3 regions of the Kitasatospora sp. NPDC051705 genome follow, and region 2 is predicted to be linked to each of the others. Evidence: riboswitches for the same ligand, from Rfam matches in the RefSeq annotation. Region 2 holds a riboswitch; each other region holds the start of a gene.
What was found. Region 2 has a riboswitch for cyclic di-AMP ahead of ACIA8Q_RS03880 (hypothetical protein). Riboswitches for the same ligand answer to the same signal wherever they lie in the genome.
Positions count from the first base shown of each region.

Region 1: another riboswitch for cyclic di-AMP. It lies ahead of ACIA8Q_RS32795 (M23 family metallopeptidase); the one in region 2 lies ahead of ACIA8Q_RS03880 (hypothetical protein).
Region 3: another riboswitch for cyclic di-AMP. It lies ahead of ACIA8Q_RS22335 (peptidoglycan DD-metalloendopeptidase family protein); the one in region 2 lies ahead of ACIA8Q_RS03880 (hypothetical protein).

Region 1 is NZ_JBITCO010000046.1:5,008-14,667, forward strand. It holds gene ACIA8Q_RS32770 (sensor histidine kinase) at 1-770, opposite strand, end outside; gene ACIA8Q_RS32775 (SpoIIE family protein phosphatase) at 1,003-3,324, opposite strand; gene ACIA8Q_RS32780 (TetR-like C-terminal domain-containing protein) at 3,519-4,088, opposite strand; gene ACIA8Q_RS32785 (alpha/beta hydrolase) at 4,216-5,043, opposite strand; gene ACIA8Q_RS32790 (YiaA/YiaB family inner membrane protein) at 5,168-5,458, opposite strand; cyclic di-AMP (ydaO/yuaA leader) riboswitch at 5,704-5,862, shown strand; gene ACIA8Q_RS32795 (M23 family metallopeptidase) at 5,875-6,708, shown strand; gene ACIA8Q_RS32800 (hypothetical protein) at 6,813-7,685, opposite strand; gene ACIA8Q_RS32805 (GNAT family N-acetyltransferase) at 7,728-8,300, shown strand; gene ACIA8Q_RS32810 (sensor domain-containing protein) at 8,438-9,184, shown strand; gene ACIA8Q_RS32815 (class I SAM-dependent methyltransferase) at 9,315-9,660, shown strand, end outside.
Region 2 is NZ_JBITCO010000002.1:276,557-286,216, forward strand. It holds gene ACIA8Q_RS03835 (DUF4865 family protein) at 1-233, shown strand, start outside; gene ACIA8Q_RS03840 (carboxymuconolactone decarboxylase family protein) at 250-780, shown strand; gene ACIA8Q_RS03845 (phosphotriesterase) at 777-1,736, shown strand; gene ACIA8Q_RS03850 (GNAT family N-acetyltransferase) at 1,837-2,424, shown strand; gene ACIA8Q_RS03855 (SDR family oxidoreductase) at 2,571-3,335, opposite strand; gene ACIA8Q_RS03860 (TetR family transcriptional regulator) at 3,474-4,094, shown strand; gene ACIA8Q_RS03865 (PPOX class F420-dependent oxidoreductase) at 4,166-4,603, opposite strand; gene ACIA8Q_RS03870 (alpha/beta hydrolase-fold protein) at 4,995-6,137, shown strand; gene ACIA8Q_RS03875 (MoaF-related domain-containing protein) at 6,264-6,593, opposite strand; cyclic di-AMP (ydaO/yuaA leader) riboswitch at 7,038-7,196, shown strand; gene ACIA8Q_RS03880 (hypothetical protein) at 7,205-8,461, shown strand; gene ACIA8Q_RS03885 (hypothetical protein) at 8,593-9,165, opposite strand; gene ACIA8Q_RS03890 (IclR family transcriptional regulator) at 9,405-9,660, opposite strand, start outside.
Region 3 is NZ_JBITCO010000018.1:31,085-40,744, reverse strand. It holds gene ACIA8Q_RS22355 (sugar kinase) at 1-242, shown strand, start outside; gene ACIA8Q_RS22350 (IclR family transcriptional regulator) at 397-1,146, shown strand; gene ACIA8Q_RS22345 (RidA family protein) at 1,173-1,580, shown strand; gene ACIA8Q_RS22340 (DUF2470 domain-containing protein) at 1,726-2,445, shown strand; gene ACIA8Q_RS22335 (peptidoglycan DD-metalloendopeptidase family protein) at 2,811-3,812, opposite strand; cyclic di-AMP (ydaO/yuaA leader) riboswitch at 3,815-3,998, opposite strand; gene ACIA8Q_RS22330 (MFS transporter) at 4,311-5,843, shown strand; gene purB (adenylosuccinate lyase) at 5,851-7,281, opposite strand; gene ACIA8Q_RS22320 (MarR family transcriptional regulator) at 7,427-7,882, opposite strand; gene ACIA8Q_RS22315 (DUF3037 domain-containing protein) at 8,024-8,440, opposite strand; gene ACIA8Q_RS22310 (HipA family kinase) at 8,437-9,192, opposite strand; gene ACIA8Q_RS22305 (NAD(P)/FAD-dependent oxidoreductase) at 9,400-9,660, shown strand, end outside.

The sequences.
Region 1 (9,660 bases), on a different contig from region 2:
ACGGCGGCCAGGCCCAGCTGCGGCACCTCGCCCAGCCGGGAGACCTCCAGGGTGCTGCCCCCGGCCAGGGCGTCGGCGGCCTTGGCGACGGCCTGCTCCGGCATGCCGACGCCGCCGTCGTCGATCTCGATGACGGCGCCGTTGTGCACCGGCATCAGGGTGACGAACACCTGGGTGCTGGGCGGGGAGTAGCGGGTGGCGTTGTCCAGCAGCTCGGCGACGGCGTGGATCAGGGCCTCGGCGGCGGCGCCGACGACGGCGGTCTCGATCCGGCTGCGGACGACCACCCGCTGGAACGGCAGGATCCGCGACTGGGCGCCGCGCACGACGTCCTCCAGGGAGACCGGTTCGGGCCAGTGGCGGCCGGCCCGGGCCCCGCACAGGACGGCCAGGGTCTGGGCGAGCCTGGCCTGTTGGGCCGCGGCGTGGTCCGCCTTGAGCAGGCCCTCCAGCAGTGCCGGGTCGTCGTGGGTGCGTTCCATCTCGTCGAGCAGGGCCTGCTGGTCGTGGGCCATGACGAGGATGCGGCGGGCCACGCTGAGGAAGGCCCGCTGGGTGGAGGCGGTGTGCTCCTGCTCCTGCTGGACGGCGGCCAGGTCGGCTCCGCGGCGGGAGAGTTCGGTGCCGAGCTCCTCCCGGAGCCGGGCGAGGTCGCGCCGCAGCCGGTCGGCGCGGCGGCGGTGGGTGACGGACACGGCGCGGTACCGCGCGGCGGCCACGAGGGCGAGGACGGCGAGCACGCCGGTTGCCGTTGCGCACCACTGAGTCATCGTCACGCGGCGAATTCTAGGGTGATGATCCTACGAAGGTGTGAACGGATCTCGCCAAGTGACCGGATCTCGTCAATATCCAGTCAATACGGCGTCAAACCGGCGTCGTTCGGACGCGATCGGGGCGCCCGGGGACGATCCGCCCCGCCCGGGTGCTCGTGGGGCCGGGCCCGGAGCGGGTCGCGAATGGCCGAGTCGCATCCGGTGATGTGGGGGGAACGTGTGCACGGTGTTACGGAAGGGGCGACGTCCGGTGCAGGAGCAGCAGGGCCACGTCGTCCGGCCGGGACCGCCGCTCGGTCACGTTCAGGGTCAGCAGGTCCGCCAGCCGTTCGAGCGCGGGCGCCGCGCCGATCCGGTCCGGGCCGGTCCGGCGGGCCCACAGCTCCAGCCCGCCGAGCATCCGCTGCACCGACTCGTCGTAGTCCTCCTCGCGGTCCTCGACCAGTCCGTCGGTGTACGCCAGCAGCGTCTCGCCGACCGCCAGTCGGCCGACCGTGAGCGGGTACGGCTGCCCCGGGTCCACGCCCAGCGGCGGCCCGCCCGGCACGTCCAGCTCGACGGCCCGGGCGTCCGCGACCCGGACCGGCGGCGGGTGCCCGGCCCGGGCGGCGGTCAGCGCCCCGTCGGCCGGGTCCAGGGTCAGGTAGAGGCAGGTCGCGAACAGGTCGGTGTCCAGCTCGGCCAGCAGCCGGCTGGTCCGGGCCAGCGTGGCGGCCGGGTCGTGCCCGTCCGTCGCGTACGCGCGCAGACCGCTGCGCAGCTGGCCCATCACCGCCGTCGCCTCGGCGTTGTGACCCTGGACGTCGCCGATCACCAGCCCGATCCGGCCGTCCGGCAGCCGGAGCAGGTCGTACCAGTCGCCGCCGATCTGCATGCCCTCGGTGCTCGGCAGGTAGCGGGCGGCACTGGCGATCCCGGGCAGCCGGGGCAGCGTGCGCGGGAGCATCGCGCGCTGCAGCTGGGTGGCCCGGTGGTGGTGGGTGTCGTACAGCCGGGCCCGCTCCAGGGACTGCGCCAGGATCCCGGCGAAGGCCGAGTACAGGGTGCGGTCCTCCCGGCTGAAGGCGCGCTCGGTGGCGAAGGTGATCAGGCAGGAGCCCACCTGCCGCCCGGAGGCGATCAGCGGCAGCACCGCCCAGGCGGCCGGGGTCAGCGGGCCGCGCTGGCCGCGGGCCGCGCCGGGTTCGCTGAACAGCGGGGCGGAGCGGGTCAGGGCGTGCTGCATCACGCCCTCGGAGAGGTCCGCGAGCCGGGTCAGTTCGGTGCGGCGCGGGCCCCCGTACACGGTGTGCGAGACGGGCAGCAGCCGGCCCTCGTCCACCAGGTCCAGCACGATGCTGGCGGCGCCGAAGGCCGGTCGGGCGACGTCGGTGACGGTGGTGGTGACGTCCCGGACGGTCACCGCCCGGGACAGGGCGCGGGTGAGTGCCAGCAGCAGGGCGGTCCGGGCGGTGGCCGGGGCGTCGCGCCGGGCCGTGTCGGGCGCGGCGCCGGCGGGGGCGGCGCCGGCGCGGGCGGTGGGCGAGCCGGGGCCGGTGGGAGCACCCGCGGGCTCCTCCGGGCGCTCCCGCCCGGGCCTGCGGCCGTGCTCGCGGTCGGCGAACAGCCCTGCGATCCGGACGGGGCGGCCGTGGACGTCCAGCATCACCTCGCCGGTCTCCTCGATGCTGGCCGCCCGGCCGCCCCCGCGCAGCACCCGGTACGCGATCCGGTACCGCCCGCCGGTGGCGAGCGCCTCGGCGACCGCCGCCTGGACGTCCGGCAGGTCCTCGGGGTGGACGATCCGGTCCAGTTCCGGGGCGGCGCCGTCCGGGGCGGCCGGCTGGCCGGTGATCCGGAACGCCTCGGCGTCCCAGTAGCTCTCCCCGGTGACGAGGTCGCGCTCGAAGGCGCCGTGCCCGGCGGCCCGGACGGCCAGCGACAGCATCGGGTGGGCCAGGCCGGCGGGCCGGCCGGAGTCCTCGGGGGCCGGCGCGGGGCCCTGCGGGCGCCGGGCGTCCGCGTGGTCGAGCAGGTGGGACAGCCGGTGGGCGCAGGCGTCGCCGATGGTCTCCAGGACGTCCAGGTCGCGGCGGGGGACGGTGCCCCGGTGGGCCAGCGCCAGGGCGAGCACGCCGACCGGCCGCTCGTCGACGATCATCGGCAGGGTGATCACGGCGACCATCCCGGTACCCATGCCGGCGTTCCGGTTCGGGTAGTCGACGCTGGTGTGCTCGGGGGTGAGCAGGTAGGGGCGGCGCAGCCGCAGCGCCATCGCGGCGGGGAGGTCGCCGGCCGGGTCGACGGTGCTGTACCGCTCGTGGGCCCAGTCCGGCAGGCCGTGCGAGGCCGTCAGCCGGAGCATTCCGGCCGGGTCCAGCAGGTAGAGCGCGGAACCCTCGCCGGTGATCCAGCCGGGGCCCTCGGCGAGGACGGTGCCGAGCAGCTCGGCGGCGGTGGTGCAGGAGAGCAGTAAGCGCACGCAGCGCATGGCGCTGCGGCCGCCCGGACTGCTGGGCTGCGTCCGGCTGTCGTCCTCGGACGGGGGGAGCCACGGCGAGGTCAGGTCCATCGGATACCCGGCCTTTCCGTTCCGAGGAGGGTGGTGGGTGCCCTTTGGGTGCCCGGAGGGGCACTTAATTCTTAATACCTTATTTCTCAAGTGGGTGCTGAAGCGGGTGAACGGCGCCCCCGCAGCCCCACCGGCACCGGTGCTCCCGCCCTCCCCGCCGCGGGCCCGGGCCGGTCGGCGCCCCGGCGGCGGGCTCAGGCCGAGGGCCAGGAGCGCAGGCCGGTGGTGAGGGTGCTGATCAGCCGGTCGTGGGTGGTGGTGAGGTCCTCGGCGAGCTGGAAGGCGCCGGCGATGGAGAGCGAGGCGAAGCCGTGGGCGACGGAGCGGACGGTGCGCGCCGCGTGGATCACCTCCGGGCCGTCGAGGCCGTACTCCCGGAGGACGGCGATGATCACGCCCACCAGCCGGGCCGCCGCGCGGGAGAGGTCGTCGTCGGGCTGCGGGGCCTGGGGCAGCGCGGCGTAGCGGTGCGGGTGCTCGGCGGCGTACGCGTGGTAGGCGCGCAGGACGGCGGCGACGGCGTCGTCCCCGCTGCGGCCGACGGCGGCCTCGGCCAGCCGGTCCGCGAGCTCCTCGGTGACCCGGACGGCGAGCAGCCGGCGCAGCTCGGCGAGCCCGCCGCTGACGTGCTTGTAGAGCGAGGGGGTGGCGACCCCGGCCCGGGCCGCGACGGCGGCCAGGGTGAGGGCTTCGGAGCCCTGTTCGTCGATGAGGGCGAGGGCGTGGCCGACGACCTGGTCGGGGGTCAGTCCTACTCGGGGCATGGTGCGGTCTCTCCGTGGACGGGCGGACGGGCGGGCGGGCGGTGCGGACGACCGGGGCGGGCCCGGGCGCGGCGGGGCGGACCGGGCTCGGGCGAGCGGGCCCGCGGCCGGGGCCGGGCGTCAGGCGTCAGGCGAGCTCGGCGAGGAAGGGCAGCAGGGCGCCGGCGGTGGCCTCCGGGGCGTCGGCCATCGGGTAGTGGCCGGATCCCTCGATCATGACCTTCCGGGCGCCGAGCGCCGCGGTCTGCCGGTCGGCGACGGCCTCCGGGTCGGGGAAGTCGGGGTCCTTGCCGCCCATGACGACGAGCGCGGGGCAGCGGACGGCGGCGGTCCAGCCGATCGGCGCGGAGTCGCCGGAGACGTGTCCGCGGGTGGCCGTCCGGCGGCCCGGGGTGCGCATGGCGGCGACGAGTCCGTCGACGTAGGCGTCGAAGTCGGCGGGCCTGGCACCGGGGAAGGCGAGCTTGCGGTGGTAGAAGCCCCAGAAGGCCGGCCAGTGGACGATCAGGGCGCCCATCGCGCGGACGACGCCGCGCATGAGGGCGTTGGCCGGGGGGTTCTCGACGAAGGCGTCGATAAGGGCGATCCCGGCGACCCGCTGCGGGGCGTCACCGGCGACCTTGACGACGGTCGCGCCGGTGTAGGAGTTGCCGACGAGCACGGCGCGTTCGATGCCGAGGTGGTTCAGCAGGGCCAGGACGTCGGTGGCGATGGCGGCGGGTGAGTAGTCGTCCCAGACGATCGACGACTCGCCGAAGCCGCGCAGGTCCATGGTGATGACGCGGTGGCCGGCGGCGGTCAGCAGCGGGTGCAGGTGCCGGTAGGCGGCGCGGGTGTCGAGCATCCCGGGGAGCAGGACGACGGGGGCGCCGTCGCCCTGCCGGGTGTCGTCGTAGGCGATGCGCCCGCCGGGGACGTCGAGGTACTGGGTGCTGGTGGCGCTGGTGGCGTTCATGGTGGGCCTCCTGGGACCGCCGCTGCGGGTCGTCGGCGTCTGCCGATAGCCATAAAGCTAAGGCTAATAGCCTTAGCCGTCAAGCCCTCGGTGCCGTCCGCCCCCGGGGTCCCGCGGTGCCCGCTCAGACCCCGTCGACCTTGAACGGGTCGTGCTCGCTGAGCAGCTTCTCCAGCCGGGCCTGGTCCACCCGGGTGACGATCTCGTTGGTCTCCTGCCGGTCCCGGACCACCTTGGCGAGCGTGAAGGACGAGGTGACGGTGTAGAGGAGCCCGATCGCCAGGAAGGCGCGGGTCCAGCCGCCGACCGGCAGGTAGGCGATCCCGACGGCGAGGGCTCCGCCGGACAGCGCGAAGGAGAGCACGGCCTGGATGTAGTACGCGGCCGTGGTGCGGGACTGCATCGGTGCGTTCATGGCGTCAGGATGCGGCGGGGTGATCGGTCCGCACATGAGTAGGCGTACTCAGATGGGGGGTCGTTCGCTGACGTTCGATCACGTCGAGCGGCTCAATGCCGGTCAATGGGGACAAAACCCGCCATCACCTACCAGGGCGCCCTGGTCATCTGCGGTCGTCCCGGGCGGACGGCTTGGAATCGGGGCGCCCTAGGATTAACGTTTGATAACGCAGCGCGGTCGTCAACGCCGTACCCAGACGGCACCGTGCGCCGTCGCCTAATCCCGCCGGCCGGCCTCCGGGCAGGCCAGGGAGCCGGGGAACCACGTTCCTTGGGGTGAATCGGCGGGGCCCAGGCCCGGCCGTAGGAGACCTTCCTGCTCCGAACCCGTCAGCTAACCCGGTAGGCGCGAAGGAAGGAAAGGAGCGCGCCTCCGTGGCGTCGACGCACACCCCGGCACACCCGGCCGGCCCCGCAGCCGGTACCCGGCTCCTCGACCACCCCGGCATGGCCGACCTGGAGCACCCCGCCCCGGAAGCCGACGCCAACCGGCACCGGATGCCGCGTCAGACCCGCGGAGCCTCCCCGCTGCTCGGCGTCACCGCCGTCGCGGCCACCCTGGGCGCCACCGGCTTCGCCTCCGCCACCCCGGCTGCCGCGCCCGCCGTCGAGGCCCCCGACGAGACCCCGGTCGCCCTCTCCGCCGACCCCGGGCTCGCGCTCGCCGCCCGGATCCAGCAGCAGGCCGACAGCCAGCGCACCGCCGCCGAGGAGGGCGCCCGCGTCCAGGCCGCCAAGGAGGCCGAGGCCAAGGCCGCCGCCAAGGAGGCCGAGGCCAAGCGGGCCGCCGAGGAGGCCGAGCGGGCCAAGGCCGCCGCCCTCACCCTGCCGGTGAAGGACTACAACCTCTCCGCCCACTACGGCCAGAGCGCCCGCTACTGGGCCCACCTGCACACCGGTCTGGACTTCGCCGCCGACACCGGGACCCCGGTCTTCGCGGTCGGCCAGGGCACCATCACCTCGGCCGGCTGGTCCGGTTCGTACGGCTACCGGATCGTCGAGACCCTGCCCGACGGCACCGAGATCTGGTACTGCCACCTCTCCTCGATCATCAAGGGCTCCGGCAAGGTCACCTCCGGCCAGCAGATCGGCAAGGTCGGCGCCACCGGCAACGTCACCGGCCCCCACCTGCACCTGGAGGTCCGCCCCGGCGGCGGCGCCCCGGTCGACCCGGAGACCTGGCTGGAGCAGCGCGGCCTCACCCCCTGAGCCGGCGCCCCCACCGGCCCCCGCCGACCGCGGCGGACCCGAACGGACCGGAGCCCCGGCCGCACGCGTGCGGCCGGGGCTCCGGCACGTCGCCCCGCGGGCGGCTACTCCTGCGGCAGCCCCGCCAGGTAGGCGTCGATCTCCTCCTGCCCCGGCTCCGGTGCGAGGTCCGGGAACTCCTCCAGAAGCAGCCGCGCCAGCCCCGGGACGGTCCACTCGCCGCACAGGTCGAGCGCGGCCTGCGCCGCAGCCTCCTCGAACTCCCCGAAGCCCCCGGACAGTTCGTCCGGCATCGGCCGGCCCGCGGCGGTCAGCTCCGCCAGGTTGCGGTAGCTGCGCCGCATCAGACCCTGCTCCAGCAGCCGGCGCGCGCCGTCCGTCGCCATGCCGACCGACAGCACCCGGGCCGGCCCCCAGCCCTGCTCGTCCAGCTCGTCCAGCCAGCCGGTCGGGACCAGCGCGGCGATCGCCGCCAGCCGCTCCTCCTCCGCCAGCTCCCGGAAGCCGTCCAGCCAGGCCCGCACCGCCGCCGGGTCCGCGACGTCCACCTCGTACGCGTGCAGCAGCAGCGCGTACAGCCGGGGCCAGGTCACCAGGTCGGCCCGGCGCAGCAGCCCGGCCGCGACCTCGCCCTGCCACTCGGCCTCGGCGTGCAGCCGCTCCTGCCGCTTGGCGTTCAGCCGCCGGGCCGCCCGCTGGTGGTCCACCAGCAGCTCGACCGCGGCGCCGTACGCCAGCGGGTCCGTCTCCGGCCCGGGCTGGACGTAGAGGTGGAGACGCTCGTAGAGCAGGTGCTCCACCGCGTTCGAGGTCAGCTCGGGCCAGCCGTCGTGCATCCTGCCCCCGCCCAGCTCCAGCAGGGCCAGGACGGCTCGCAGCGGCCCCTCGGCCACCGGGGCGCGGCCCTCCGCCGCCGCCCAGGCGAGCAGGTCGGCGGCCCTGGTGCGCGGGGCGAGCCGCAGGTCTTCGTCGTTCATAGCCCGAACGGTAACCGCTGGCCGGGGGTAGGGTCGCCAGCCATGGTCCCCGTACGACTCACCGGCTCCCGACTGGCCATCCGCGAGTACCACCACACCCCCGGGGACGTGGACGCGCTGCACGCGCTGTTCGGCGACCCGGAGGTCACCCGGTACCTCCCGTTCGACCCCTGGGACCGCGAGACCTGCGCCGACCAGATCGAGCTCTACCTGGAGGAGGCGCTCGCGCGGGAACGGCGGACGTACCAGCTCGCCGTCACCCGGCGCGAGGACGCCGAGGACCCGGCGGACGCCACCCCGATCGCCCACGCCTCCCTGACCCTCGGCACCGGCCGCCGCGCCGAGCTCGGCTACGCGGTCGGCCGCGGGGCCCGCGGACGCGGTCACGCGGGCGAGGTCGTCGGCCTGCTCTGCGGGCTGGCCTTCGGCGCCCTCGGCCTGCGCCGCCTCACCGCCCGGGTCGACGTGGACAACCGGGCCTCCGCCGCGGTGCTCACCCGGCTCGGGTTCCGGGCGCAGGGGCCGGTCCGGCACGACCCGCCCGGGGGCGGCGTCCGGTCCGGCGTGCACCGGTACGCGCTGACCACCGGGGAGTGGGCCGGCCCGGCCGGGTGACCCGCCCGGCTGAGCGCGGCCCCGGACCGGGGGGTTAACCCCACCCCCGATCCGCCGGGTCCCCGGATCGTTCCGCACCGCCCGCTCGACCAGACTGGCCGGGTCAGTAACCGAGAACGAGGGACCGAGGCCGGGACATGAGCAGCAGCCGAAGCATGCAGGAGCGCGACTGGGACGTCCTCGGCGGTTACGGCGACGACCCGTACCGCACCCCCGCCCGCTCCAGCCGGCCCGGGTCGGTGCCGTCCTTCTGGCGGGCGCCGTTCGCCGGGCAGTACTACCGCGAGATCGGCTACGCGCTCACCGGCCTGCCGGTGGCCGTCGTCGGCTTCTCCCTCGTGATCACCCTGTTCTGCCTGGGGCTCGGCACCTTCGTCACCGTCCTCGGCCTGCCCGTGCTGGCCGGCCTGACCACCGCCGCCCGGGGCCTGGGCCGGACGGAGCGGGCCCGCGCCCGCGGCATGCTGGGCCTGGACGTCCCCGAGCCGGAGCCGGTGCGCCAGGTCCGCCCGGGCACCTGGGGCGCGATCACCGCGCGGCTGGCCGACCCGGCCGGCTGGAAGGCCGCGCTCCACCAGGTGGTGATGTTCCCGTGGGCGGTCTTCAGCTTCACCATGACGACGACGTTCCTGCTGCTCGGCTGGGCGATGGCGCTCTACCCGGCGTACCACTGGGTGTTCCCGACCTTCACCGACTGGCGCGGCTACCGGCTCTTCGACTTCTCCGACAGCGACCACGTCCGGCACGTCTACTACGTCGAGGGGGCCTGGCAGATCGCCGCCTTCTCGCTGGCCGGCGTGCTGCTCGTCCTGCTCACCGCGCAGCTGGTCCGCGGCCTGACCGCCGTGAACCGGTCCGCCGTCCGGAGCCTGCTCGCTGGCTGACCCCGCCCGGCCGCCGTCGTCTCCCCGGCCCCCGACCCCCGGCTGCTGACCCCCGCCCGCCGACACCGGCCCCGCCCCCGCCCGGAGACCCCCGGATGCGGGCGGGGCCGCCGCGTGTTCCGATGGCCGGGTGGCCGCCGTACGCACCCCCGCCGACCGGGGCACCGGGGCCGGGCCCGCCGCCCGGCCGGCCGCCGAGGCCCCGGTCGCGGCGGACGACGCCGTCCTCGTCACCTCCCGGCCACTGGACGAGTACTGCGCCCTGTTCGACCTCACCCGGTCCCAACTCGCCGCCCTTCCCGGCCCGTTGCTGGACTGCCCCGGCGGTGCGGCCGGGCTGGCCGCCGAAGCGCGCGAACTGGGCTGCCGGGTGATCGCCGCCGACCCGGCCTACGTGCTCCCCGCCCCCGAGGTCGCCGCCCACGCGCTGGCCGCCCGGGCCTCGATGGCCGCGGCGATGGCCGCCCGGCCCCACC
Region 2 (9,660 bases):
AGGCGGTCCGGCAGGCCCTGGCCGACGTCGCGGACCCCGCCCGATACGGCGGTTCCGCCGGCTGGTCGGCCCTGCACACCGCCGCCGTCGCCGTGGACCCGAGCCGCTGGGAGCTGGTGCGGTTCACCCTCCGGCACGGCCCGGCCCCGGACGACGCCCCCGGCATCCGCTACCGGGTGCTGCACCTGTCCCGCCCCGAACTCGACCGGCTGCCCAGCGGCCGCCACTGGTGAAAGGTTTCCTCAACCCGTGACCACCTCCCCGAGCACCGCCCCGACCGGTCCCGCCGCCACGCCCCCGACCACACCCCCGACCGCCCCCGGGACCGGTCCCACGGCCGGCCCCCCGACCACCCCCGCGACGATGACGCCCGCCGACCTCACCCCGGCCCCGCTGGACCGCGAGGCCGGCTACGCCCTCCTCGCCGAACTCGCGGGCCCGGTCGCCGCAGCCACCCTGGGCGGTCTGGACGGCCTCGCCCCCGGCTTCCCCGACTGGATCGTCACCAGCCTGTTCGGTGGCACCTACCAGCGCCCCGGCCTCGCCCTGCGCGACCGCCAGGTGGCCAACCTCGCCGCCCTCACCGCCCTCGGCGGCGTGGAGCCCCAGCTCGCCGACCACGTCCGCAACAGCCTGCGGATCGGCATGACCAGGGAGGAGGTCGTCGAGGTCATCGTCCACCTGGCCCCGTACGTCGGCGTCCCCAAGGCCCTGGCCGGACTGCGCGTCGCCACCGCGACCTTCGCCGAGGCCGCGACGCCGGAAGGGGCGCCCGCATGAGCCCGTCCGTCGGTACCGACCGGACGGCCCGCACCGCCCGAACCGTCCGCACCGTCCGCACCGTTCTCGGCGACCTCGACCCCGCCGAACTCGGCGTCACCGACTCCCACGACCACCTCTTCCTGCGCAGTCCGCTGCTGCCCGGGCAGGAACTGGACGACCCGGCAGCCGCCGAGGAGGTCCTGCGAGCCTTCGCCGCGGCCGGCGGCCGCTCCCTCGTCCAGTGGACCCCGCACGGCATGGGCCGCGGGGCGGACTCCCTCGCCGGGCTCTCCCGGACGACCGGCGTCCACGTGGTCGCCGCCACCGGCATGCACCAGGCGGCCCACTACGACCCGGACACCCTGGGCGCCCGCTACGACGGGCTCGCCGAGCGCTTCACCAGAGAGCTCACCACCGGCTTGCCGGGAGCACCCGTGGGGGTCCGGGCGGGGCTGATCAAGGTTGCGGGCGAGTACCACGGCCTGGCCGAACACACCCGGCGGGTCCTGGCGGCGGCGGCGCAGGCCCACCACGCGACCGGCGCCCCGATCGCCGTCCACCACGAACTGGGCACCGCCGCACCGGACGTGGTGGACCTGCTCTGCGACCGGCACGGCGTAGCGCCGCGACACGTCCTGCTCGGCCACCTCAACCGCTTCCCCGACCTGCGGCTGCACCGCGAACTCGCCGCCACCGGCGCCTACATCGCGCTGGACGGCCCCTCACGGGCCAACCACGCGACCGACCACCACCTCTTCGACACCATCGCCGCCCTCGCCGAGGCGGGCCACGCCGGACAGCTCCTGCTCGGCGGGGACACCACCACCAGGTCCGCCCGGCACGCTCCCGGTCCCACCCACCTGCTGACCGCCCTCGCACCCAGGCTGGCCCGGGAGTTCGGCCCCGAGCTGCCCGAACTCCTCCTCGTCACCAACCCGGCCGCAGCCTTCGCCGCCGACTGGCGCACGCCCTGACCGCACGCCCTGACCGCATGCCTGACCACGCGCCCCGGCGCGGACGGGCACCAAGCGGTGCGGCCGTCCACCCGTCGCCCGGCGAACTACCGTGACCGCCATGGTGACCTTGCGGATCCTCACGACCGACGACTGGCCGCTGTGGCGGGACCTCCGCCTCGCCGCCCTCACCGACGCGCCGCAGGCCTTCCGGCCCCGCCTGGCGGACTGGCGGCACGGCGGCGAGGAGCGGTGGCGGGCCCGACTGCACCTGCCGGGAGCGCACCACGTGGCGGCCCTGCTGACCGGTGGTGGCGCTGACGGTCCGGAGCGCCCGGGCGGCCCGAACGGCACCCCGATCGGCCTGGCGGACGGTGTCCCGGGGCCGGACGGCGTACGGGAGCTGCGCTCGGTGTGGGTCGGGCCGCAGGCACGCGGACGGGGCGTCGCCGACCTGCTCATCGCGGAGGTCGAGCGCTGGGCCCGGGCGTCCGGGGGCACCGTGCTGCGTCTCGCCGTGCTGGCCGGGAACGAGCCCGCGCTCGCCCTGTACCGCCGGCACGGCTTCATCGTGTGCGCCGGTGCGGACGCTGCCGCGGACGCCGGCACGGCCCCGGCCGCGGGCACCGACGCCCACACGGCCCCGGACACCGGCGCCGACGCGGTCACGGGCGTGCGCGAGATCGTCATGGCCAAGCCCCTGACCTGACCGCCCGAGCCACCCCGGCGACCTCACGCGCCCCCTGCCAGCCACCCTCGCCAGCACGCGCCGCCGGGCCCGCGCCGCCCCCGCGGGGGAGCGACGCGGGCCCGGCGCGTCCGTTCCGCGCGGCGGGGAACCGGCGGCCCGGCGTGTCACATGTGCGTGCCGCCGTCGATGCGGAGCTCGGTGCCGGTGACGAAGGCGCCGTCCTCGGAGGCCAGCATCGCGATCACCCCGGCCACCGTCTCCGGGCCGGCGAAGCCCTGACCGAGGGCGGGGGAGAGCTTGGCCAGCAGGCTGAAGTCGGCGTCGGAGGGCAGGCCGGGGTCGTTGGTCATGCCGCTGTCGATGCTGCCCGGTGCGACGCAGACCGCCCGCAGCCCCTGCTTGGCGTACTCGGCGGCGATGGCGTGCGTGAAGGACTGGATGCCGCCCTTGGTGGCGGCGTACGCGGCCATGTAGGGGTGGGCGAAGCTCGCCGAGGTGGAGCTGAAGTTGACCACCACGCCCTTGCCGCCCGCGAGCAGGGCGGGGAGCGCCTCGCGGGTCATCAGGAAGGTGCCGGTGAGGTTGACCGCGAGGAGCCCGTTCCAGAAGTCCAGGGTGGTCTCGTGGGTGTGCGAGGAGCGGAGGATGCCCGCCGCGTTCACCAGGACGTCCAGCCCGCCGAGGCCGGCGACCGCCGCGGCCACGCCGGTGACGACGGCCGGCTCGTCCGAGATGTCCAGGACCTGGATGGTCAGCCGGTCCGCGACTCCGTCGGTGGTGGCGCGGTCCAGGGTCCTCTTCAGGCCGTCCTCGTCGACGTCGACGGCGACGACCCGTCCGCCCTCGGCGAGGATCCGGTGCACGGTCGCCTGGCCGATGCCTGAGCCGCCGCCGGTGATCAGGACGTTCCGTCCGCTGAAGCGCTCCATGGTGGTACTCCGTTCGTTCGTGGTCTCTCGACCTCAAGAGACACGGTACGCCTAGGTGGCATAACGTGCCAATAAGGCTTGTCGAGCCATGTGGCCAGGGCGTGCCGACCTGGCGCAGTCCCGCGTAGGCTGACCCTCGTGACCGGACGCCCGACCCTCACCCAGCGCCGCCGTGACGCCACCCGGCTCGACATCGCCCGCACCGCCGCTGCGCTCTTCGCCGACAAGGGGGCGGAGGCCACCACCGCCGAGGAGATCGCCCTCGCCGCGGGGATCTCGCTGCGCACCTTCTACCGGTACTTCTCGGTCAAGGAGGACGCCGTGGCCCCGCTGCTCGCGGCGGGCGGACGGCAGTGGGTCGACCGGCTCGCCGAGAGCCCGGCCGGACTGCCGCTGCGCGAGGCGCTGGAGAGTGCGGCGGCGGTGTCGCTGACGCCGGTCGACGAGGCGGGCGCCGAGATGATGCGGTGGACCCGCAGCCTGCTGCGCGACCCGCGCCTGGACGGCACCTGGCAGCGCGTCCACGCCGACTCCGAGGCGCGGCTGCGCGCCGTCCTCGCCGAGCGCTGCCCGGCGGGCACCGATCCGCTGGAGATCCGGCTGGCCGCCGCCGCCGCGACCGCGGCGATCCGGGTGGCCCTGGAGCAGTGGGCCTCCTCCGACGCGCCCGCCACCGGCCCGGACTCCCCGCAGGACCTCGGCGCGCGCTGCATGCGGGAGCTCACGGCCGGTTTGCGGCTCTGGGAACGGGTGTCCTGAAGCCCCCCCCGGGGGCGTGGCTCCGCCCCCGGCGCCGCTACGCCCTCGAACCCCCCGCCGGCTCCGGCGTGTCAGTCGCTCCGGCGGGCGGCGGCCGGCAGTGGTTCGACCCCCACGACCCGGCGGATCCGGGTGGGCTCGACGAACACGGTGACGCGCCGTTCGCCCGGCACGCCCCACTCGTAGCGGTCCGAGCCGAGGTACTTCCGGGCCAGGCGGTCCAGCTGGCGGTCCGCCTCCTCGCCGGTCACGAACTCCACGGCCCGGCCGTGGATCTGGACGCGGTCGTACGGGTCGTCCGGATCGGCGTGGGAGAGGCAGAGCCGGGGGTCGTGGCGGAGGTTGAGCTCCTTGACCCGCCCGACGGTGGTGTTGAAGAACACCCGGTCGCCCGCCAGGTCCACCCACATCGGCGTGACGTGCGGGGCCCCGTCCGCCCCGGTGGTCGCCACGTACCAGATCCGGGGCTCCCGCACCCGTGCCCGGATGTCGTCCGTCCAGCCGCCCATGGGTCGCCTTCCGTGTCGGTCCGTCTCGACCTGATGCACGCTCAGGGTAGGGGGTGCGTGGCCGGCGTGTCGGTAGGGCGGCGACGGTCGGCGCCGGGCCGTGGCCGTCGTCCGCCATCCCGCCGGCCCGGTCCGCCCGCGTGGTGACAACAGCTGACAGCTGACAGATTTCAGACGACAGATAACAGATAACAGATTTCAAACTCTGTCACCTGTTATCCGTTACCCGGAAACGACCAGCAGACTCCCCGTGACCTCCCAGCCGTCGTCAGCCTTCTCCCAGCCGGACGCTAGGGTTGATCCTCGCGCCCCGGCGGGGGGAACCGGGGTGACCTCCTCGGATGTCCCCAGCGGAGGGGACTGGAGTTCGAGGCGTGGGAGCAAGCAGGACATGGGTCTGACGAGCCACAAGGTGTTGGCGCTGACCGTATTGATCGCCGTCGTGATGATGGCCGGCACGGTCTGGCTCTGGCCCAGACTCGCGAGAGCGACCTGGCAGGCGGTCCTGGGGAGGATCGGCGCACTGCTCGCGACCCAGCTCGCGGTGCTCGCCGCGCTCGGCCTGGTGGCCAACAACTACTTCGCTTTCTACAGCAGTTGGGACGACCTGCTGGGCACCGGCGACACCGGACCGGTGGTCATCCACAACAAGGCGGACGCCTCCGGGCGCCTGCTCGTGGAGACGATCGGCCACGCCTCCGTCAAGGGCGGCGGCGCGATGGGCCGCGAGCCCGCCCAGTCGGGGGAGATCCGCAAGGTGCGGATCGACGGCGCGGTCAGTCGCCTCTCCACCGAGGGCTACGTCTACCTGCCGCCGCAGTACTTCCAGCCGGAGTACGCGCAGAAGCAGTTCCCGGCGGTGATCGTGAGCACCGGGTTCCCGGGGATCGCCGAGAACCTGATCACGCGCTTCAACTACCCCGGCGCGGCGCTCAAGCTGCTCCAGGAGGGCCGGATGCAGCCGACCGTCATGGTCCTGGTGCGCCCCTCGCCCGCCCTGCCGCAGGACACCGAGTGCGAGGACATCCCGGGCGGCGCGCAGTCCGACACCTACTTCACCAAGGACGTCCCCTCGGCGATCCAGGCGAGCTACCGGGTCTCCGCGGACCCGCAGGCCTGGGCCTTCATGGGCAACTCCACCGGTGGCTACTGCGCGCTCAAGCTGGCCATGCGCCACCCCGACGTCTTCCCGACGGCCGTCGCGCTCTCCGCCTACTACGACGCGGCGGACGACCCGACCACGGGGGACCTGTTCGGCGGCAGCAGCCAGCGCCGAAACGAGGCGAACCTGTTGTGGCGGCTGAAGAACCTGCCGCAGCCGAAGGTGTCCGTGCTCCTCGCCGGCACCAAGAAGGGCGACGGCGACTACCGGCGCGAGACCGAGGCCTTCGTCGACGCGGTGAAGGACCCGATGAAGGTGTCCTACAGCATGCTGGAGAACGGCGGCCACAACTTCGAGACGTGGAGCGCGCTGCTGCCCTCCTCGCTCGAGTGGCTGTCCCAGCACCTCAAGGTGCCCAACCAGACCGTCTGAGCCCCGGTCCGACCGGCCCAGGCCCGAGCCCGGCCCAGGCCCGAGCCCGGCCCAGGCCCGACCGACCCCTGACCGTAACGGCTCCGGACCGCAGCGGCCCCCGGCCGGACCGCCCGGACCGATCGGTCAGGCCACCCGCTCCAGGGTCCCGGTGTGCAGCTCGCCCACCCGGCCGCCCTCGCCCTCGAATGTCCAGAAGGCGCGGACCGTCAGCCTGCCGAGGTCCATCACGTGGCTGACGGTGATCCCGCTCTGCTCCGTCCAGCTGACGAAGTAGATCTCCGGCGCCACCTCGGCGACGTGCAGCCGCACGTCCTCCCACTGGCCCGCGGACTCGCCGAGGCCCTCCCAGCGCAGCCGCGTGCCGTCGGCCGAGTAGGCGTTGCGGAAGGCCGCGCCGTTGTCGGCCCGGAAGAGGTAGGTGCGGCCGGCGAAGGCGGGCAAGGGCGCGGTCATGGTGGGGCGGTACCTCGTTCCCGGTGGGGTGCGCACGGGTGGTCCGTGGGGTCTTGTGCACTGCGGAAGATGTCGGACCTCCAATTTATCCGACCGGGCGAGCCCGGCGGGTGCAGTTGTGCCGGGCGCGGCCGGGGGAGTCGGCCGCGCCGGAGGGCGCACCGGGCGGGCGCCCGCCGGACGTCCCTCGGCGGCACCGGCGAGCCGTCCTCCGGTCGCCGGGCGCCGGCGGCGCAGGCCGGGAGCCGGGTGGACGCCCGGCTCGGCCGAGGGGATGATCAACTCGACCGCCACGCAGCGTCGTTGATCGACACCACTGTGAGCTGCGCGACAACCCGCCCGGCAGAGTTGTCCGTTCACGGACGGTCTGCCTAGCCTGCAACGGCCGTCCGCCACGCGGACCCCGCCGCCGGGACGCCGAGTCCCGTCCACCCGCCGGCGGGCAACCGAGGACCACAGTGGACGGGAGCGGGGGAACCAAGGTCAGCGCCCGGCCCGCACGCTCTCCCGCGTGCGGGTCGCGGCTAGGGGTGAAGCCGCTCCCACCGGCGGCCGGGCAACTGCAGCCCGAACCCGACAGCTCACCTCGCAGGCGTCGCAGAGGACACCCCATGCACCAGCCTGCCCTCCGGCGCCGCACGCCGCGCCACGCCCGCCCGGCCCACCGGGGCCGCTTCGCCGCCCTCGCCGCCACCGGGGCGGTCGCCGTCAGCGGTGCCGGTCTGCTGGGCCTCCCGGCGACCGTCGCCGCCCACGCCGCCACCACCCCGACCGTCACCCAGGACCGGCTGGCCCCCGCGACGATGGTCGCCAACAAGGCCGCCACCGCCTCGCTGACCGTCCACTCCTCGGCCTGCGTCACCGCGAAGACGGTGGGTGTGGGCGTGCGCGACGCGCGCGGCACCAACCTGGACTTCCCCGGCAACCTCTCCAACGTGCAGATCTGCCCGAGCGGGCTGTCCTTCACCAGCGGTGCCCGCGCGCTGCCGGCCGGGACGTACAGCCAGTTCGGCTTCTGGCAGGACCTCGGCGGCGCCTGGCACAACCTGCCCTCGCAGCAGCTGGTGGTCTCCGGCACGGCGACCCCGACCCCGGCTCCCACCGCCACCCCGACGCCGTCCCCCACCAGCGCCCCCGGTGCCACGGCGAGCCCCTCGGCGGGCACCCCGGCCTCCCCGGTCGCGGGCAAGGCGCTGACCTGGTCCGACGAGTTCAACAGCTCGATCACCTGGGGCTCGCGCTGGGTCGGTGACAAGAGCACCGCCTACAGGTACGGGAACCACAACCCGGACGACAACAAGCTCGACCTGCTGAACAAGAACAACGTCAGCGTCGCCAACGGGGTCGCCACCTTCACGGCCGCGCCGAGCGGCACCACCCTGGAGAACGGCAAGCAGGCCTGGAACGCGGGCTTCCTGACCACCGAGGGCTCCAGCGAGGGCTTCCAGGTCAAGACCGGCGACTACGCCGAGACCCGGGTCAAGCTGCCGTCCGGTTCCGGTGCCTGGCCGGCCCTGTGGACCTGGAAGAACGGCAACGGGGAGATCGACTCCTTCGAGTACCACCCCGACAACCCGAACCTGCTGGAGCTGACCAACCACGTCAACCCCGGCAACGCCAAGTACTACACCGACGCCGGTGCCGTCGCGAAGGACCAGTGGGTGACGATCGGCACCTACTACGGCGCCAACTCGGTCGACTGGTACGTCAACGGCGTCAAGGTCTTCTCGGACGGCAAGGGCGTCGGCGCCAACTGGTCGGCGTACCTGATCCTCAACCTCTCGGTGTGCGCGGGGCAGTACCACCCGGCGCCGCAGGGGACCACGCCGCTCAGCATGGCCGCGGACTACGTCCGGGTCTACCGCTGACGCGTGAGCCGTCGGGTCCAGCCGCTCGGGCCCGACGGCTCACGTGATCACCGCCGGCAGCCCGTTCCCGGCTGCTGACGCCCGAGCGCCCGGGGCCGACCACTCGGCCCCGGGCGCTCGGGCGTACCGGCTCAGTCGTTGGTCGTCTCGACCACCCTGATCTCGAACGGCTTCCGGTTGTTGGTCTCGTCCTTGTCGTCCGCGCCGCGCACCGCGACCCAGCCGCCCTGGAGGGTGCCGAGCGGGAGGTCGGGGGAGAGGCGGACCGGGACGAGCGCGGTCGCGCTGCGCCCCGACTTCAGCCCCGCGGGGAAGACGCAGCGCACCCGGTGGCCGTTCTGGAACACCTCGCAGTCCTCGGGGAAGAACGGCTCCTCGGGGGTGACCCCCTCCGGCAGGGTGACCACGACGGTGAACGGCGAGGCGGTGGTGTCGGGGCCGCCGTTCCCGACGAATGCGTGGATCGTCGTGCTGCCACCGGGCGGAGCGGGGTCCGGGTCGATCCGGACCACCTCCAGGTCGGAGTTCGAGGGCTTGACCAGGGCCGCGCCGACGTCCACCACCGGCCGCGGCTCGGGGCGGCGCAGCGCCCAGGACGGCCCGGCGGCCAGCACCGCCACCGCGCAACCCGCCGCCACCACGGCGACCAGCCCGGCCCCACCGACCCCGCCGGATCCCCGACGCCCCGTGCTCCTGCGTTCCATCGCGACTCACCCGTGCCCTTGCGCTCCGGCGGCCCGCGCCGTCGCGCGCCGCGCCCGCACCCAGGGTGGCGGGGCGGCCGCCGGGGGCCCGGACAACCCGCCAGCCGTTCGCCTGGACGGGCGCACCGGTGCACCGGAAGTCGGCTCGTCGGACCTCCGGCGCACCGGGGGCCGTCCGGCCTGCGGCGCATCCGGGGTCAGGCCGGCCTCCGGCGCACCGGGAGAGGGGCTGAGCCCGTTCAGGGAGCCAGGACCTGCCCCAGCCGGGCCGCGATGTGGTGCATCACCGGGACGAGCGCGGAGGCGCCGGCCTGCTCCTCCAGCGCGCGGATCCGGGCCTCGGGGCCGGAGACGGAGAGCGCGGTGGGCGTGGGCGCGCCCGGTACGGCGAGCGCGATGCAGCGCACGCCGATCTCCTGCTCCTGGTCGTCGACCACGTAGCCGCGCTCGCGCGCCTCGGCGAGCTGCTCCAGCAGCTCCTGCGGGTCGGTGACG
Region 3 (9,660 bases), on a different contig from region 2:
TGGCCGGCACCGTCCGCGGCCTGGACCAGCGCCGTCGGCTGCGACTCGGCCACCTGAGCGCCGCCTGCGCGCTGACGGCCCACGGCGACCAGGCCGAGCTGCCGCCCGCCGCCGTGGTGGCGGCGCTGCTCGACGCCTCGCCCGCCGACTGGGCGGCCACCCGGGTGTGCGCACGGGGCATCTCCGGCCCGGCCGTCCCCGCGGGCCCGGCCCGCGCGGCCCGGTGGGCACGGGCAGAATGAGCAGCGATCCCGGCCCCCGCCGCAGCCCCGGCCGGCGCCGCGCTCCCGGCGCGTCCCGCGTTCCCGGCGCGTGCGGCGCGTGCGGCGTCCGCGACGCGCTCGGCGCCCCCGGCCCGCGCCGCGATCCCAGCCCGAGCCCTCCGAGCGGAGCACGATGAGCCAGACCGTCACCCGCGCCCTGCGCATCCTCGCCGAACTGGGCGAGGGCGAGCGCTCCCTCGACCAGCTGGCCGAGGTGCTCGGCGTCCACAAGACGACCGTGCTGCGACTGCTCCAGAGCCTGGAGGAGGAACGGTTCGTCTACCGCGACGCGGGCTACCGCTACCACCTGGGCGCCGGCCTGTTCGCGCTCTCCGGCCTGGCGCTGGAGCAGCGCGGCGTGCGCCGGATCGCCGCCCCGCACCTGGCCGAGCTGAACGCCGCCACCGGCCAGACCGTGCACCTGGCCGCGTACGAGGGCGGCGAGGTGGTCTACATCGACAAGTTCGACTCCCGGCACCCCGTCAGGATGTACTCCCGGATCGGCCTGCGCGCCGCCCTGCACAGCGCCGCCGTCTCCAAGGTGCTGCTCGCCGACCTGCCGCTGCCGGAGCGCCGCCGGGTGGTCGCCGGGATCGACTTCACCCCGCACACCGCCCGCACCCTCACCACGCCCGAGGAGCTGCTCGCCGAGCTGGAGCGGGTGGCCGCCCAGGGCTGGGCGCAGGACCACGCCGAACACGAGGCGTTCATCAACTGCGTGGCGGCGCCGATCCGGGACGTCACCGGCCGGGTCGTCGCCGCCGCGTCCATCTCCGTCCCGGACGTCGTGCTGCCCTACGAGCAGGTGCTGGACCTCCTCCCGCAGCTGCTCGCCACCGCCCGCGCCGTCTCGGCCGACTGCGGCCGCCCGGACCGTACCTGACCGACCGCCAGAACACGAGGAAGCCGATGACCGACAAGACCGAGATCCGCACCGACGGCGCCCCCGCGCCCGCCTGGACGTTCTCCCAGGGCGTCCGCAAGGGCCCGATCCTCCAGGTCTCCGGCCAGGGCCCGCAGGACCCGGCGACCGGCGAGTACCTGTACCGCGGCGACGTGCGGGCCCAGACCCGGCGCACGCTGGAGAACGTCAAGGCGATCGTCGAGGCCGGTGGCGCGACCATCGAGGACGTGGTGATGTTCCGGGTCTACCTCACGCAGCGGGCCGACTTCCCGCTGATGAACGAGGTCTACGCGGAGTTCATCGAGGAGAACGTGAAGCCCGGCGGGGTGAAGCCCTGCCGGACGACGGTCTTCGTCGAGCTGCCGCAGGAGCCGATGCTGGTCGAGATCGACGCCCAGGCCGTGATCGGCTGAGCGCCGCCGCCCGGACGGAAGGGCCCGGACGCCCCGCGCGTCCGGGCCCTTCCGCGCACCGCTCGGACGGCGCGGACGGGGCGGCACTTGCCACACCCTCCCACGGTGATTAGGTTAGGCTCACCTAACCAACTGGAGGTCCGTCATGAGTCTGCCCACCGACGACGCCCCGGTGCCCGAGCCCACCACCGCCGAACGGGTCCACAGCCTCCTCGCCGCGACCTCCTCGCTCACCGTCCGCGCCCTCGGCGAGCACCACGACCTGGACACCCCGGTCTCCGTCCACGGCTCCCGGCTGCGCCTGCGCGCCCCGCTCGGCTCCCCGCTCTCCACCGCCGCCGCGCGCGAGACCGACGGCCTCGCGGTCGTGCTCGACGTCACCGACGTCTCCCCCGTCGCCGTCCGCGACCGGATCCGCGCCCGCCTCACCCTGGCCGGCCGGCTGCACCTGGCCCACCTCGCCGACGACGGCATCAGCGTCCACCTGCGCGTGGACGTCGCCCACGCCGTCCTGTCCACCCCGTACGGCACCGGCGCCCTCACCGCCGCCGACCTCGCCCACGCCGCGCCCGACCCGCTGGCCCGGTACGAGGCCGCACTGCTCACCCACCTCGCCGACGACCACGCGGACGCCGTCGCCGTCCTCACCCGGCTGCTCGACCCGGCGCTGCTCGCCGGGCGGCCGGACGTCCGGCCGCTCGCCCTGGACCGGCACGGCCTGGTGCTGCGCCTGGACCACCCGCACGGCCACCGCGACGTCCGCCTGGTCTTCCCCGAACCCGTCGCCGACACCGAGGAGTTCGGCCAGCGGGTGCACGAGCTGCTGAACGCCGCGGAGCAGGGCCTGCCCGTCCACCGGCTCTGAACCCGCAGCCCGGCGAACGGCACCCGGCGAACGGCAGCCGACAGGCGGCAGGCGGCGGACGCCCCCGGGGCCGACGTCACACCCCCGGCGCCGTCCGCCCGTTGCGCGCGCCGGCGCCGGAAGCGGAGACGCACCGGGAACGCCCCCGGGAACGGCGGCGGAAACGGCAGCGGCCGGCCCGGCTCGCGAGGGAGGTCTCGCGAGCCGGGCCGGCCTGGGCGTGTCCCGCGCCCATGTCCGCCGTTGCGGCGATCACCCGGTCGAGCGGTCACCCGACATGACCATCCCGGAGGATCGTTTCGCCCCGCATCAGCGGTAGTCCCGAAGGGCCCGTCCGGCGGGACCGGGCCCTCGACCCGTCAGGGTCAGAGAGCGACGCCGTGCGCCCGCAGGTAGGCGACCGGGTCGATGTCCGAGCCGTACTCGGAGCCGGTGCGGATCTCGAAGTGCAGGTGCGGGCCGGTCACGTTGCCGGTCGCACCGGAGAGGCCGATCTGCTGGCCGACGGTGACGGTCTGACCGATCGACACGCCGATCGAGGAGAGGTGCGCGTACTCGGCGTAGTGGCCGTCGGCGAGCTTGATCTCGACCTCGTTGCCGTAGGCGCCACCGTTGCCGGCCTTCACCACGACGCCGTTGGCGACGGCGCGCAGCGGGGTGCCGGTGGAGGCGACGAAGTCCTGGCCGGTGTGGTGGCCGGAGGCCCACATCGAACCGGCCACGCCGTAGGCGGTGCCCAGCTTCGGGTTGGCCAGCGGGGCGACGAAGCCCGAGGTGCTGGCGGCGGCCGGGGCGGCGGTGACGGCGGCGGCCGGCTTCGGGGCGGCGGTCTGCACCTGGGTCTGGACCGGGGCGGACGGCTTGGCGGCCTCGGTCTTGGCCTGCACCTGGGCCTTCGGCTTGGCCGGGGCGGCGGGCTTGGCCGGGGCGGCCGGGGCGGCGGGCTTCGCCGGGGCGGCGTCCGCGGACGGCGCGGCGTGGCCGGCGATCGAGAGGTGCTGACCCGGGAAGATCAGGTTCGGGTTGCCGCCGACGACCGAGCGGTTGTGCTCGTACAGCGCCTGCCAGCCACCGTCGACGTGCTTGGCGTCGGCGATCTTCGACAGGGTGTCACCGCTGACGACGCGGTAGCTCTCGGCCTGGGCCGGGGCGGTGACGGGAGCGGCGGCCGGGGCGGCCGGCTTGGCGTCGACGCTGGTGGCGTCGGTCCAGGTGGAGCTCTGCGCGGCCGGGGCGGCCGGGGCGGTGTGCGCCTGGGCGCTCACGGCGGCCACGAGCGGAAGGGCGAAGGAGACCCCGGTGACCGCGGTGGCGATGCCGATGCGGGCGGCGCGGGGCAGGGCGATACGACGAGCCTGAGCAGGCATGGAAGTTTCCTCTCCGACGCCTGCGAGGTGAGCTGTCGGGTTCGGGCTGGAGTTGCCCGGCCGCATGCGCGGCTTCACCCCAAGCCGGCCCTGGGATCCGGTACGCGAAGCGCGTGCCGATCCCGGTCCGGCGACTTACCTGTGGGTCCCCCGCTCCTGCCGTACAGAGTTCAGTTCGAACCACCGGGCAGCGGCAGGATTCGGCGTTCCACCCGGCGGATCCGTCCGGACTGGCCGGGCGGTCGCTGAACTAAAACCCATCCGTCCGGGTGAAGCAATGTCGATCTCTTGAACGGACAACCATCCCCGCCGAGGCCGTGACACTCCGAATGATCGGCTGCACCGTGCGTGCACAATCCATTCACCCGGCGCCACTGATCCACGACGCTGCGCCGATCCCGCCACCGCTGCGCGACCGTTCGCTCACGCACCGCACACCGTCGACACACCCCCCGGTGACCCTTGTCACGCGGGCCCCGCGGGGCGCAGGATCGGGCCGTGGCCACCTCCGCGGCCGGCACCCTGCGCCTGGGCACCGCGCAGGGACGCTGGGTACTCCTGGCAACCGTGCTCGGCTCCAGCATGGCGATGCTCGACGGCACCGTGGTGAACGTCGCGCTGCCCCGGATCGGCACCGACCTCGGTGCCTCCCTCGCCTCCCTGCAATGGACCCTGAACGCCTATCTGCTGACGCTCGCCGGGCTGATCCTGCTCGGCGGCGCGCTCGGCGACCGGTACGGCCGGCGCCGGGTGTTCCTGATCGGGGTGGTCTGGTTCGCCGCCGCCTCGGCGGCCTGCGCCGCCGCCCCCACCATCCAGGTGCTGGTCGCGGCCCGCGCCGTGCAGGGCATCGGCGGCGCGCTGCTCACCCCCGGTTCGCTCGCCATGCTGCAGGCCGTCTTCCACCCGGAGGACCGCTCGGCGGCGGTCGGCCTGTGGTCGGGGCTCGGCGGCGTGTCGGCGGCGGTCGGCCCGTTCCTCGGCGGCTGGCTGGTGGACGGCCCCGGCTGGCGGTGGATCTTCCTGCTCAACCTGCCGCTGGCGGCCGCCGTCGTCGCGGTCGGCGCCCGGCACGTCCCGGAGAGCCGGGACGAGAGCGCCACCGGTCGCTTCGACGTCCTCGGTGCGCTGCTCGCCGCGCTCGCCCTCGGTGCGCTCACCTACGCGTTGACCGCCGCCGGGGAGGGCCTCTCCCCCGCGGTCTGGTTCGCCGGAGCGGTCGGGCTGGTGCTCGGCGCGGCCTTCCTCACGGTCGAACGCCGCGCCGCCGAGCCGATGCTGCCGCTCGGCCTCTTCTCCTCCCGGCTGTTCACCGCCGTGAACCTGGTCACCCTGTGCGTCTACGCGGCGTTCAGCGGGGTGTTCTTCCTGCTGGTCGTGCAGCTGCAGATCGTCTCGGGCTTCTCCCCGCTGGTCTCCGGCCTCGCCCTGGTCCCGATCACCGTGCTGATGCTCACGTTCTCGGCGCGCGCCGGGCGGCTGGGCAAGCGGATCGGCCCGCGGATCCCGCTGACCGTCGGGCCGCTGCTGTGCGCCGCCGGGGTGCTGCTGATGCTGCGCATCGGCGCCGGCTCCACCTACTGGGCCGACGTGCTGCCGGCCGTGACGGTGATGGGCTGCGGGATGACCCTGCTGGTGGCGCCGCTGACCGCGACGGTGCTGGCCGCGGTCGAGGTGCGGCACGCGGGCATCGCCAGCGGCGTCAACAACGCCGCCGCCCGCGCGGCCGGTCTGCTCGCGGTCGCCGCCCTGCCGGCGCTCGCCGGGCTCAGCGGCGACGCCTACCGGGTGCCGTCCGCGGTGGACTCCGCCTTCCACACCGCGATGCTGATCTGTGCCGGTCTGCTCTGCGCCGGCGGGCTGACCGCCCTCGCCACCGTCCGCGGAAACGTGCTCGCGCCGGAGGACCACCCCGTCGCCGAGCCGGACTGCGCGTGGACCTGCGGCACCACCCCGCCGCTCGACCCGGGCCACGTGCACACGGACGAGGGCCCCGCCACCGGAACGGCGGCGGGGCCCTCGTCGGGCTGAGGCGACGTCAGAGGATGTCGCCCGGCGCGTACTTGGCGGCCTCCGGGTAGGCGGCGGCGACGGCCTCCACCTGGCGGACGACCTCGGCGACCTGGGCACCGGCCGCACCGGTGAAGGAGAGCCGGTCGGCCAGCAGGGCGTCCAGCGCGGCCCGGTCCAGCGGGATCCGCTCGTCGGCGGCCAGGCGGTCCAGCAGCTCGTTCTCCCGGGCGCCGGCACGCATCGCCAGCGCGGAGGCGACGGCGTGCTCCTTGATGACCTCGTGCCCGGTCTCCCGGCCGACGCCCGCCCGCACCGCACCCATCAGCACCTTGGTGGTGGCGAGGAACGGCAGGTAGCGGTCCAGCTCGGTCTCGATCACGGCGGGGAAGGCGCCGAACTCGTCGAGGACGGTCAGGAAGGTCTCCAGCAGGCCGTCGAAGGCGAAGAACGCGTCCGGCAGCGCGACCCGGCGCACCACGGAGCAGGAGACGTCGCCCTCGTTCCACTGGTCGCCGGCCAGCTCGCCGGTCATCGAGGCGTAGCCGCGCAGGATGACCGCGAGGCCGTTGACCCGCTCGCAGGAACGGGTGTTCATCTTGTGCGGCATCGCCGAGGAGCCGACCTGGCCCTCCTTGAAGCCCTCCGTGACCAGCTCGTGGCCGGCCATCAGACGGATGGTCTTGGCCAGGCTGGACGGCGCGGCGGCCAGCTGGACGAGGGCGGTGAGCACCTCGAAGTCCAGCGAGCGCGGGTAGACCTGGCCGACGCTGGTCAGCACGTTCTCGAAGCCGAGGTGGCCGGCGACCCGCTGCTCCAGCTCGGCCAGCTTCGCGGTGTCGCCGCCGAGCAGGTCCAGCATGTCCTGGGCGGTGCCGACCGGGCCCTTGATCCCGCGCAGCGGGTAGCGGGCGATCAGCTCCTCCAGGCGGCGGAAGGCGACCAGCAGCTCGTCGGCGATCGAGGCGAAGCGCTTGCCCAGAGTGGTGGCCTGCGCGGCCACGTTGTGCGAGCGGCCGGCCATGACCAGCTCGGAGTGCTCGGCGGCCAGGCGGGCCAGCCGGACCAGCACGGCCACCGTGCGGTCGCGCACGTGCTCCAGCGACTGGCGGACCTGCAGCTGCTCGACGTTCTCGGTCAGGTCCCGGGACGTCATGCCCTTGTGGATCTGCTCGTGGCCGGCGAGCTCGCTGAACTCCTCGATCCGGGCCTTCACGTCGTGGCGGGTGATCCGCTCACGGGCGGCGATCGAGCCGAGGTCGACCTGGTCGATCACCCGCTCGTAGTCGGCGACGGCGTTCGCCGGCACCTCGACACCGAGGTCCTGCTGGGCCTTCAGGACGGCGAGCCACAGGTGGCGCTCGAGGACCACCTTGTGCTCGGGGGACCACAGCTGGGCCAGGGTCGCCGAGGCGTACCGGGAGGCCAGGACATTGGGGATCTGGGGCTTCGCGCTCACGCTTCGCAAGCCTAACAGCCGAGGTCAGCCGGAACGCCGCCGGATCCGCGGCCGCGCCCCACCCGCCCGCGGCGCCCGAGCCTCAGTGCCCGGGTCACGACGCCCGGGCCTCATGCCCGGGCCGCTACGCCCGGGCTGCGGCGTCCTAGGCCCCGGTGCCCGCCCGCCCGGCCAGCACCGGCAGGACCTGCCCGCAGATCGAGTGCAGCGCGATCCGCTGCTCGTCGGTCATCGCCTCGAAGGCCTGGTGGGTGCGGGCCATCTCGCCGCGGATCCGGGTGAGGATCTCCCGGCCCTCGTCCGTGATCACGACGATCTTCACCCGGCGGTCACCGGCCGCCGCCTCGCGGTGGGCGAGGCCCAGCGACTCCAGCCGGTCCACGATCCCGGTGACGTTCGACGCGTCGCAGCCCAGCCGACCGGCCAGCGCCCGCATCGGCACCGGCTCCTGCACCGAGCCCAGCGCCTTGGCCTGGGACGAGGAGAGCCCGTGCCGGGCGGCGGCGGCCGCGAAGTCCTGGAAGTACGCCGCGCCGACGGCGGCCAGCGCCTCCATCAACTCGGCGTTGGTCGGTACGGTCGTCGTCGCTGTCGAACCCATGGGACCAGCGTACGGCGGAGTGCTTCACCAACTCAAGCTTTGACCACGGCAACCGTCACCGGGGAGGCGGAACCGTCACCGCGGAGGACCGGGAGGACCGCGGAAGGCCGCGGACGACCGGGGAGGGCGGAGGACCGGACCTCAGAGGACCAGCTGGTCGAAGAGCCGCCGCAGCTCCGCCTCCGGGTCCGCGGTCAGCCCGGTGTGCACCGGCCCCGGCTGGACGACCGCGCTGCGCGGCGCGGTCAGCCAGCGGAACCGCTGCCCGGGGCTGTCCCCCTCCGCCGGACCGGCCTGCGGGCCGCCCGCACACACCGCCTCGATGCCGTGCAGCGCCCGCCGCACGCCCTGCACGTCCGCCACCGGGTCCAGCGCCAGCAGCCGGGCCTGGTCCAGGTGCGTGCGCGCGGCGAGGTGGGCGTTCTGCCGGCAGTACAGCAGCACCCCCACGTTGACGCACTCGCCGCGCTCGACCCGCGGCACCGCCCGGATCACGGCGTACTCGTAGTCGTGCAGCTCCACGGCCGCCGACGGCACGGACGTCCTCGGCTCGGTCATGCGGGCACCTCCGGCAGCCAGTCGCGCGGACCGGCCAGGCGCCCGGTCAGCTGGTCGCGGTACGCGGCGCGCACCGCCTCGGGTGAGTCGAAGCCCGGTTCGTCCAGCAGCCAGACGTCCGGGATCTGCGCCACCGCCCCCTCGACCGCCGCCTCGGCGAGCGGGGCGAGCACCTCGTCGGCGGCCGCCAGGTCCGGCCGGGCGCGCAGCAGCGCGTGGTCGGAGGCGTCGTACGGGCGGCGCACCCAGGCCGCCGCCCCGGACCACGCGTGGTGGAAGATCAGGCTCGCGCCGTGGTCGATCAGCCGCAGCCCGCCGGTCGCCACCAGCAGGTTCGGATTGCGCCAGGAGCGGTCGACGTTGCCGATCAGCGCGTCGAACCAGATCACCCGGCCGGCCAGCTCCGGGTCCACCTCGAAGCAGAGCGGGTCGAAGTTGAGCGCGCCGCTCACGAAGGCCATGCCGAGGTTGGTGCCGCCGCTGGCGCGCATCTGGTCCTGGACCTGCTGGTCGGGCTCGCTGCGGGCGAGCACCGGGTCCAGGTCGATCGTCACCAGCTCCGGCACCGGCAGCCCGAGCCGCCGGCCCAGCTCACCGGCCAGCACCTCCGCGACCAGGGCCTTGCGCCCCTGCGCGGCGCCGACCCATTTCAGCGCGTACAGCCGCCGGTCGTCGGCCTCGACCAGGCCCGGCATCGAGCCGCCTTCTCGCAGTGGCGTCACGTAGCGGATCGCCGTCACCTCGGGGAGCACGCCCGACAGCCTAGCGGTGCCTCCCGCCCCCGCCGCTCCGCGCCGTCGGCCCGCACCACCGGCCCGTCACCCTGCTCCCCGCACCCCCACCGGCCCCTCACCCCCCATCAGCCCCGCCCCGGTGGCAGGCCCTGCTGCGCCGTGCGAGTGTGGCGGACAGTAATGGGGACCTTCGCGGTCACGACCCGCACGGCAAAGGGATGAGCGATGGAACGACCTCGGATCCTGATCGTGGGCGGTGGCTTCGCCGGCCTGGAGTGCGCTCGCCGACTCGAACGCAAGCTCTCGCCGGCCGAGGCCGAGATCTCGCTGGTCACTCCGTTCAGCTACCAGCTCTACCTGCCCCTGCTGCCGCACGTCGCGGCGGGCGTGCTGACCCCCCAGTCCGTGGCGGTGTCGCTGCGCCGGTCGCTGCGCCGCACCCACATCGTCCCCGGCGGCGCCATCGGCGTGGACCCGGCCGCCAAG